DNA from 3 places in the Megamonas hypermegale genome. Region 1 is predicted to be linked to each of the others. Evidence: riboswitches for the same ligand, from Rfam matches in the RefSeq annotation. Region 1 holds a riboswitch; each other region holds the start of a gene.
The links. A riboswitch is a leader RNA that binds a small molecule or an ion and turns the genes downstream of it on or off. The one in region 1 is predicted to bind ZMP and ZTP.

Region 1 (3,233 bases):
TGGCTGTGACAGGACAACTTCCACTCGGTATAATATTTTTAAGTGGCGGTGTTTGCCTTTGGATAGGTAGTTTTGATGCAATTTACGGCAGTCAAGACCGTGAATTTGATTTAAAGCATCATTTGCATTCTTTAGCGACAAAATTTGGCGTTGCTAAAGCTCATCGCATTGCCGCTTATCTTCACTGCGTATCAATATTATGCTTTATTTTAACTGGAATTTATTTTGATTTATCTTGGATTTATTACATTGGCGTTTTAATTGCTATTGTAACTTTAATTTATCAACACAATATAATTTCACCAAATGATTTTCATCGCCTAACGCAAGTTTATTTCATGCGCAACGGCATTGTATCTATTGTTATCTTTATATTTACATTAATAGATTTAATTTAAAGCGGAGGTGCTTATTTTGACTGCAACAATCCTATCTGGCAAAGTTTTCGCCACTCAATTTAAAGAAGAAGCAAAAAAAGAAATTTTAAACATTAAACAAGAATACGGCGTAACACCTGGTTTAGCCGTTATCATCGTAGGCGAAAATCCTGCTTCTAAAGTATATGTACGCAATAAACATAAAGCTTGCGAAGAAATAGGCATTTATTCCGAAGTCATTGAAATGCCTGAAACTACTACAAAAGAAGAATTAATTCGCAAAATCGATGAATTAAATTTTCGCAAAGAAATTCATGGTATTTTAGTACAATTACCATTGCCAAAAGCTATTGCGCAACATGAAGAAGAAATTTTAAATGAAATAAATCCATTTAAAGATGTAGATGGTTTTCATCCTATCAATGTAGGCAAGCTCGTCACTGGACAAGAAGCTTTAATCCCTTGTACTCCACACGGTTGCTTAAAAATGCTCGAAGCTAGCAATATAAACATCGATGGCGCTCATGCCGTTGTAATCGGCCGCAGCAATATCGTTGGTAAACCGATGGCACATTTATTATTATCTAAAAATGCTACAGTTACTATCTGCCATTCCCATACAAAAAATTTAAAAGAAATATGTAAAAGTGCAGATATTATAGTTGCAGCTATTGGTAAGCCAAAATTTATCACAGCAGATATGATAAAACCTGGTGCTACAGTAATCGATGTTGGCATTAACCGCATTGCACCAAAAAAACTTGTCGGTGATGTCGATTTTGAAAATGCCGTAAACGTTGCTGGAGCTATCACACCTGTACCTGGTGGCGTAGGTCTTTTGACAATCGCTATGCTAATGCAAAATACTGTTACAGCATTAAAAATGCAACTTGCTAATCAATATGCACTTTGTTATAATAAAGACATAAATTCATAAACGGTACGGAACTGACGGATTTTAAGTGGAATTAACCACGTGAACCGTACTATTTACAAAAAAGTCGACCGTCTGGGCATAAAATCATATGCTCAGGCGTTTTTTTATGTCCTGAGATATGAGATAATAGTAATATAAAACAAATTGGAGGTAATTACCCAAATGAAAACAGATGTTGAAATTGCTCAAGAAGCTGTCATGCAGCCTATAACTGAAATTGCTAAACACCTTGAAATCCCTGAAGATGACCTTGAATTATATGGAAAATATAAAGCTAAAATTTCCCTTGATTACTGGAATACATTAAAAAACAGACCAAATGGTAAATTAATCCTCGTTACTGCTATTAACCCTACACCAGCAGGTGAAGGCAAAACAACAACAAGCATTGGACTTGGTGATGCTCTTCACAAACTCGGCAAAAAAACTACAATTGCCCTTCGTGAACCTTCTCTTGGTCCTTGCTTTGGTCTTAAAGGCGGTGCAGCTGGTGGCGGATATTCTCAAGTAGTACCTATGGAAGATATCAACCTTCATTTCACTGGTGATTTCCATGCTATCACTACAGCTCATAACCTTTTAGCAGCTGTTATTGACAATCACATTCAACAAGGTAACGCACTTGACCTTGATGTTCGCCGTATCACTTGGAAACGCGTTCTCGACTTAAATGACCGCGCACTTCGCAATATTATCTGTGGTCTTGGCGGTAAAGCACACGGTGTACCTCGTGAAACTGGTTTCGATATCACTGTTGCATCTGAAATGATGGCAATTTTATGCTTAACTTCTGACCTTGAAGACATGAAAAAACGCCTCGGCAACATCATCATTGGTTATACACGTTCTGGCCGTATTGTTCGTGCTAAAGAATTAAACGTAACTGGTGCACTCACATTATTATTTAAAGACGCAATCAAACCAAACCTTGTACAAACACTTGAAGGTACTCCTGCGCTCATTCATGGTGGCCCTTTTGCTAATATCGCTCATGGTTGCAACAGCGTAATGGCTACAAAATACGCTTTGAAAATGGCTGATTACACTGTAACAGAAGCAGGCTTCGGTGCTGACCTTGGTGCTGAAAAATTCCTCGATATCAAATGCCGCTTCACTGGCTTTAAACCAAATGCTGTCGTTATCGTAGCAACAATTCGCGCTTTAAAAATGCACGGCGGACTTGCTAAAACTGAACTTGGCACAGAAAATATTGAAGCACTCAAAAAAGGTATGACAAACCTCGCTAAACACATTGAAAACATTCATAAATTCGGTTTACCAATCGTAGTTGCTATCAATGCATTTCCTACAGATACAGAAAACGAATTACAAGAACTCAAAACTCTTTGCGAAAGCATGGGCGCATCTGTTAGTATTTCTGAAGCTTGGGCAAAAGGTGGCGAAGGTGCTATTGACCTTGCTAAAAAAGTTATTGAAGCAGCAGAAAAACCTTCCGATTTCCATTATATGTATGATGAAAACGATACTATTAAAAATAAAATCAATGCAATTGCCACTAAAATCTACGGTGCTGACGGCGTAAATTACATTCCAGCTGTTGAAAAAACTATCGCAGAACTCGAAGCTGCTGGGCTTGATAAAATGCCAATTTGCATGGCTAAAACTCAATACTCCTTGAGCGATGACCAAACAAAACTCGGTGCACCAACTGGCTTTAGAATCACTGTTCGTGAATTACGTATAAGCGCTGGTGCTGGCTTTATTGTAGCTCTTACAGGTAATGTACTCACAATGCCTGGACTTCCTAAAAAACCAGCTGCTGAAAATATGGATATTGATATAAACGGCAAAATTACAGGCTTATTCTAAAAAATAATATTTTATAATACACCGCCAAAAATTAGACATCATATTTAACTTTTGGTGGTGTATTTTTTATAATAAAATCTTCTAATGGT
Region 2 (3,233 bases), 480 kb from region 1:
TCACGAATAGAACCGCCACTTTGTGCAACAAATTCTACACCGGATTTATGAGCACGTTCGATATTATCGCCAAATGGGAAGAACGCATCAGAACCGAGAGATACGCCTTTTACTTTAGCAAGCCAAGCTTCTTTTTCTTCTTTAGTAAATACTGGTGGTTTTTCTGTGAATACGCGTTTCCAATCATCGCCACCGAGTAAATCCATATATTCATCGGAGATATATACATCAATTGCATTATCGCGGTCTGGACGGCGAACATCTGGTTTAAATGGTAAGTTCAATACTTGTGGTGCTTGACGTAAATGCCAAATATCTGCTTTATTACCAGCAAGACGAGTACAATGTACACGAGATTGTTGACCTGCACCAATACCGATAGCCTGTCCATCTTTTGCATAACATACGGAATTTGATTGTGTATATTTAAGTGTAATCAATGATATGAGTAAATCACGTTTTGCAGCTTCTGGAATTTCTTTGTTTTTAGTAGGTACATTGTTGAATAATTCTTCTGTGATTTTAATATCGTTGCGTTTTTGTTCAAAAGTAACACCGAATACTTCTTTTGTTTCAAGTTCTGGTGCTTTGTAATCAGGATTCATCTGAATTACAAGATAATTACCTTTGCGTTTTGTCTTTAAGATTTCTAAAGCTTCAGCGCTGTAAGATGGAGCAATGATACCATCGGATACTTCACGAGCTAAGAAACGAGCTGTAGCAGCATCGCATTCATCAGAAAGTGCAGCGAAATCACCATAAGAAGACATACGGTCTGCACCACGAGCGCGAATATAAGCTGTAGCCATAGGTGTGAGTTCTACACCTTCAACAAAATACATTTTCTTTAAAGTATCAGATAATGGCACAGCAACAGCAGCACCTGCTGGGCTTACATGTTTAAATGAAGCTGCTGCTGGTAAACCTGTAGCTTCACGCAATTCACGAACCAATTGCCAGCTATTAAAAGCATCTAAAAGATTAATATATCCTGGTTTGCCATTTAAAACTGTAAATGGTAAATCTTGTCCATCTTTCATATACACACGTGCTGGTTTTTGATTAGGGTTACATCCGTACTTTAATTCCATAGAATTCATTTACGATTTCCTCCTGTAAGTAAATTGATAAATTAATATATTTTGCCCAGACGGTCGGCTGATAATCTACTGTGCTTCATGTAGTTAATTCCACTTCCGTCAGTTACACAGTTTCTAAAATAAAATTTATCATTATATTGCTTTACTTGTCAAGATTAGCATAAGATTTAAAAGGATTTTGTATACCATCTAGCGAAATAATCATAAAATAGAGTTTTTTTATAGATTTATATTGATGTTTTGGAAAAATTTTAGGAGGGTTTTATTTATGGATAAAAATATAGCTGTATTGACTAGTGGTACAGATGCACCTGGCATGAATGCCGCTATTAGAGCTGTTGTTCGTACAATACTTAGCAATGGTTCTCGCGTTTGGGGCGTCTATGATGGATATCGTGGATTAGTTGATGATAATATGGAAGAATTATCTTCTATTTCCGTAGCTGATATAATTCAACGTGGTGGTACTTTCCTTGGTACTAGTTTTTGCAAACGCTGGTACACAAAAGAAGGACGCCAAACAGCTTATGAAAATCTAAAAAAACGTGATATAGATGCACTTATCGTCATCGGTGGTGATGGTAGCTTACGTGGTGCTGAAGAATTTGCTAGAGAAACTGGTTTTCCTGTTATTGGTATCCCTGCAACTATTGAAAATGATATTTGGGGTACAGATTATGCTATTGGCTGTGACACAGCAGCTAACACAATTTTGGAAGCTATCAATAAAATAAGAGATACTGCAGCAGCACATCATCGTATTTTCATCTTAGAAGTAATGGGTAACAAATACGGCTGGCTCGCTACATATACAGCAGTTGCCGGCGGCGGAAATATGGTAATCGTTCCAGATGATGAATACGATCAAGAAAAAGTCGTTGCTAAAGCTAAAAAATTACATGACGAAGGTAAAACTTATCTCGTAATTTTAGCTTCTGAAGGCGTAGGTGATATGCAAGCTTTAGCTAAAGAATTACAAGAAAAAACAGGTGTTTCTACTCGTTTAACTACTTTAGGTTTAGTACAACGCGGTGGTTCTCCAACAGCTAATGACCGTGTGTTTGCTAGTGTTTTAGGTGAACAGGCTGCACTTGCTGCTATATCTGGTTTATATGGTATTGTATTTGGTTTAAATAAAGGACAAATCGTAAGCGTTGATTTACGTGATGCTGTAACCAATAAAAAAGTTTATCCAGAAGACTTAAAACATCTTGCAGAAATCATCTCTTATTGAGAACAAATATTATGCGTTTAAAGATAAAAAGCTGTAATAAATTGAGCTAGCTCAATTTATTACAGCTTTTTTATTCATATAAATTACAAAATAAATAATTCCAAAATAAATACACTACAACAACACGATACAGCGACTTGAAATAAACTTGCTCCAAACCATGCTGTTATAATACCTACAACTAATGCTAATGCTCCTGAAAAAGGACTTTGTGTCGCATTTATTATCGCTGGAAAAGTCATGACAGCTAATGTAATATACGGTACATAATACAAGAAAGATTGTATAAAACGACTTTTTATCTGTTTTTGAATTAAAGTAAGTGGCAAAACACGAATGGCCATACTCACGCCAGCCATTATAAGTATATAAATATAAATTTCACTATTGCTCATTATGTGCCTTCTCCTCTTGTTTTATTGGGAATAAAATTGCTGCAACTGAAGCTAATATAACAGTAAGTAATATTATGCGTGTAGCATCAGATAAATTACAAACATATGGTAAATAATTGGCAATATAACTTGCTACAAAACTTATAAGCACAAATAAACCAATTGTTTTATTTTGATGTGCTGGAGGAATTATTACAGCTAAAAACATACCATATAATGCTACGCTAAATGCGCTGACTAAACTTACAGAAAGTAAATTACCTGCAATAATACCAAGTGCTGTTCCAATAGACCAACATGGCATTGTGACAAGCATTGCTCCATAAGTATAAAATGGATTAAGATATCCAGGGCGTGCAATCGTTATTGCAAAAAGTTCATCTGTAATATCAAAACCAATTAAAAGACGATGATACCACGGCGTATCTGGATGCATACGCTGACTTAAAGCACAACTCATTATTAAATAACGTGAGTTAGCAATCAAAATGACAAGAAACATTT
Region 3 (3,233 bases), 130 kb from region 1:
ATGTTTCAGTGATTTTTTGTAAGTCTTGTTTAGTGATTAAACGTTCAGCTCCTGAAATATGATGACCACCATATTCATGAGCACCACCTTTAGCTGAACGCATGCGGATACTGTAGAGCATAATATTATCTCCTTTTATGAATTATTTTCTTTAAGATATTTACCAAAATGGGAGAAGCTATTGCTGTGAAAATAAGCCCTGGGAGTGTGAATAAAAGCATAGAAAAAGTCAAAGCACCTAGATTGCCTAAAAAGAAAAATAGACTAAATCTAGCAATAAGTGATGCGATAGGGCCAGCAATGACAATCATATAAAGATGATTTTGTGCCAAATATAAAAGTAAGCCCACGATTAAGCGAAATTGCATGGCAATTGCTACATTCAATATATTTTGAGTGCCTAAAGCCAAACAAATAATACTGGATAAAATTCCGCTGATGATGTATTTCTTAAAGCCAAATACACTACAAATTGCCACAGCAAGCGGTGCAGATAATTGAAATTCTATACCAGGAATAATATTAGGGATTTTAATAGAGCCTAATATAGAAATCATTGCTACTAAAATAGCGATTTCACACAGTGTAGATGTTTTATACTTCACATTGTTAACCTTATTTTATTTTTAGTTAACATTTTAAATGAAGATAATATAATTGTCAAATAAAAAATGGCATCTTCAAAAGTTATTTCTAACCTTCGAAAATGCCATTTACTTTTTTTATTTATGCCATCATATTATTAGAAATCAATTTTTCTTTACGTGATGTTTTTACCTTCAAAATAATTGCAATGATTAAGCTTATGATGAACAATCCAGAAAATACATATAAGCAAAGCGCATAGCTCTGTGTTGTTTCACGGATAAAAGATAATAATAAAGGACCTGCGATACCAGCCATGCCCCAAGCAGTTAAAATTCTGCCATGAATTGCACTGAGCTGTTTTGTACCAAATAAATCGCTTAAATATGCAGGCATACAAGAGAAACCGCCACCATAGCAAGATACTATAATCAATACAAGTACCTGGAATAAAAACGCTTCTGTTGTATTTGCCAATGCGTAAAAAGCAAAAATTTCAATTAAGAAAAATAATACATAAGTGTTTCTGCGTCCTAAATAATCAGATATAGTTGACCAAGCAATGCGACCAAAACCGTTTATTAAACCGATTACACCAACCATAGAAGCTGCTGCAAGTGGGCTCATTTTTACAACTTCTTGAGCCATTGGAGAAGCAACAGCTAAAAGACCGATACCACAAGTGATATTTGTGAAGAAAACCCACCAAAGTGCATAGAATTTCCAATCTCTTGTAGCTTCACCAACAGTATACTGTCTAATAACAGTAGGAGCTTTAGTTATTGTTGATAATTTTGCTGTATTTAATTTAGTTGGCTGTTTTGGTGGTGGTGCTAAATAAAGAGAAGAAGCACTCATAATCACAACGTATGCACAGCCTAAAATGATGAAATTAGTAACGAGTCCGAAATTAGCAGTGAGTAGTTGCATCAAAGGACCAGCAACAAGACTTGCAAAACCAAATCCCATTATAGCAAGACCAGTTGCAAAACCACGTTTTTCTGGAAAATATTTAACGAGTGTAGATACTGGTGTTATATAACCTATACCAAGACCAATACCACCAATTACACCATAACAAATATAAAGCAAAACTAAATTATGCAAATAAAGTGCTAATGCTGTACCGAACATACCAATACCAAAAAATGTAGTCGCAGTAAGACCACTTACACGTGGGCCGTGTTTTTCAACAAAAGTTCCTAAAAATCCAGCAGAAAGACCTAAAAATAAAATAGCTAAAGAAAAAGTCCATGTCGTTTCCTGTAAGCTAAATCCCATTTGTTCCATAATTGGCTTTGTAAGTACGCTCCAAGCGTATACACTGCCAATACAAATATGAATTCCTACAGCTGATAAAGCGATAAGCCATCTGTTTTTCATGATATAATCTCCTTTACAAAAATTAAACATAAAAGAAAACTTATGCTTCAAACAAAAAACCGTCTGAGCAAAAATTTTCTTTGCCCAGACGGTCGACTTTTCTTTAGCTTTGCGGTTCACGTGGTTAATTCCACTTTAAATCCGTCAGTCCCGCACTGCTTATTAAATTATGCTTTTATTATAACAAATATCTAACACATGTCAACAACAAAATTAATTTTATTTATTAAACTTCCATGATAATCGGTAAAATCATTGGACGACGGCGGGTTTTTTCATATAAATAACGTCCAATAGCTTCACGAATATCATTTTTAAGCACAGACCATTCTGTTATATTATTGGCTAAACAATTTTCAATGGCAGTTGTAACGCGTTCTTTAGCTTCTTCCATCAATGCTTCAGATTCTCTAACATAAACGAAACCACGTGAGACGATATCAGGACCAGCAGCTATGCAACAACGTTCTTTATCCATTGTAACAACTACGATTAAAATACCATCTTGAGAAAGCTGACGACGGTCGCGCAATACGATATTACCTACATCGCCAACACCCAAGCCATCGATTAAAACTTTACCAGCAACTACTTTACCAGCAACATGACCTTCATCGCGTGTGAATTCCAACACTTGGCCATTTTCACTGATAAAGATGTTTTCTTTTGGCATGCCAATGCTTTCAGCTAATTTAGCATGTTTTACTATATGATGATATTCACCATGCACCGGTATAAAGAATTTTGGACGAACCAAATTGTGCATGAGTTTTAATTCTTCTCTACTAGCATGACCAGATACATGAATTCCTTCATCACGGCCATATACAACATCAGCACCTTGTTTCAACAAATTATCAATAGTTCGTGAAACAAGTTTTTCATTACCTGGAATAGGTGTAGCTGATATTATAATCGTATCACCTGGCAAAATACCAACTTTGCGATGATTAGAAGTAGACATACGAGTCAAAGCTGACATTGGTTCTCCTTGGCTACCTGTAGTTATAATGACTATTTGATTTAATGGGTAGTTATTGATTTCATCAACATCAATCAGTACACCTTCTGGAATGTTGAGATATCCCAATTTTATAGAAATATTGACAACATTTATCATACTGCGACCGAGTATAGCTACATGGCGATTGTATTTCACAGCTGTATCGACTACTTGCTGAATGCGATGTACATTAGAAGAAAATGTAGCGATGATAATACGATTTTTTGCCTTGCGGAACGTTCTATCAAACGCAATGCCTACA

Region 2: it holds a riboswitch for ZMP and ZTP, as region 1 does, so the genes downstream of both, CKV65_RS09635 (phosphoribosylaminoimidazolecarboxamide formyltransferase) here and CKV65_RS01200 (formate--tetrahydrofolate ligase) in region 1, are expected to answer to the same signal.
Region 3: it holds a riboswitch for ZMP and ZTP, as region 1 does, so the genes downstream of both, CKV65_RS01765 (L-lactate MFS transporter) here and CKV65_RS01200 (formate--tetrahydrofolate ligase) in region 1, are expected to answer to the same signal.

What each region holds. Positions count from the first base shown of each region.
Region 1 covers NZ_LT906446.1:247,485-250,717, reverse strand. Annotated here, with positions in the region: gene CKV65_RS01210 (4-hydroxybenzoate octaprenyltransferase) at 1-398, shown strand, start outside; gene folD (bifunctional methylenetetrahydrofolate dehydrogenase/methenyltetrahydrofolate cyclohydrolase FolD) at 415-1,314, shown strand; ZMP/ZTP riboswitch at 1,312-1,399, shown strand; gene CKV65_RS01200 (formate--tetrahydrofolate ligase) at 1,477-3,144, shown strand.
Region 2 covers NZ_LT906446.1:1,996,755-1,999,987, reverse strand. Annotated here, with positions in the region: gene CKV65_RS09635 (phosphoribosylaminoimidazolecarboxamide formyltransferase) at 1-1,100, opposite strand, end outside; ZMP/ZTP riboswitch at 1,138-1,217, opposite strand; gene CKV65_RS09630 (ATP-dependent 6-phosphofructokinase) at 1,369-2,334, shown strand; gene CKV65_RS09625 (AzlD domain-containing protein) at 2,418-2,729, opposite strand; gene CKV65_RS09620 (AzlC family ABC transporter permease) at 2,719-3,233, opposite strand, start outside.
Region 3 covers NZ_LT906446.1:374,607-377,839, reverse strand. Annotated here, with positions in the region: gene CKV65_RS01775 (6-carboxyhexanoate--CoA ligase) at 1-121, opposite strand, end outside; gene CKV65_RS01770 (hypothetical protein) at 126-605, opposite strand; gene CKV65_RS01765 (L-lactate MFS transporter) at 727-1,968, opposite strand; ZMP/ZTP riboswitch at 2,044-2,130, opposite strand; gene CKV65_RS01760 (ribonuclease J) at 2,195-3,233, opposite strand, start outside.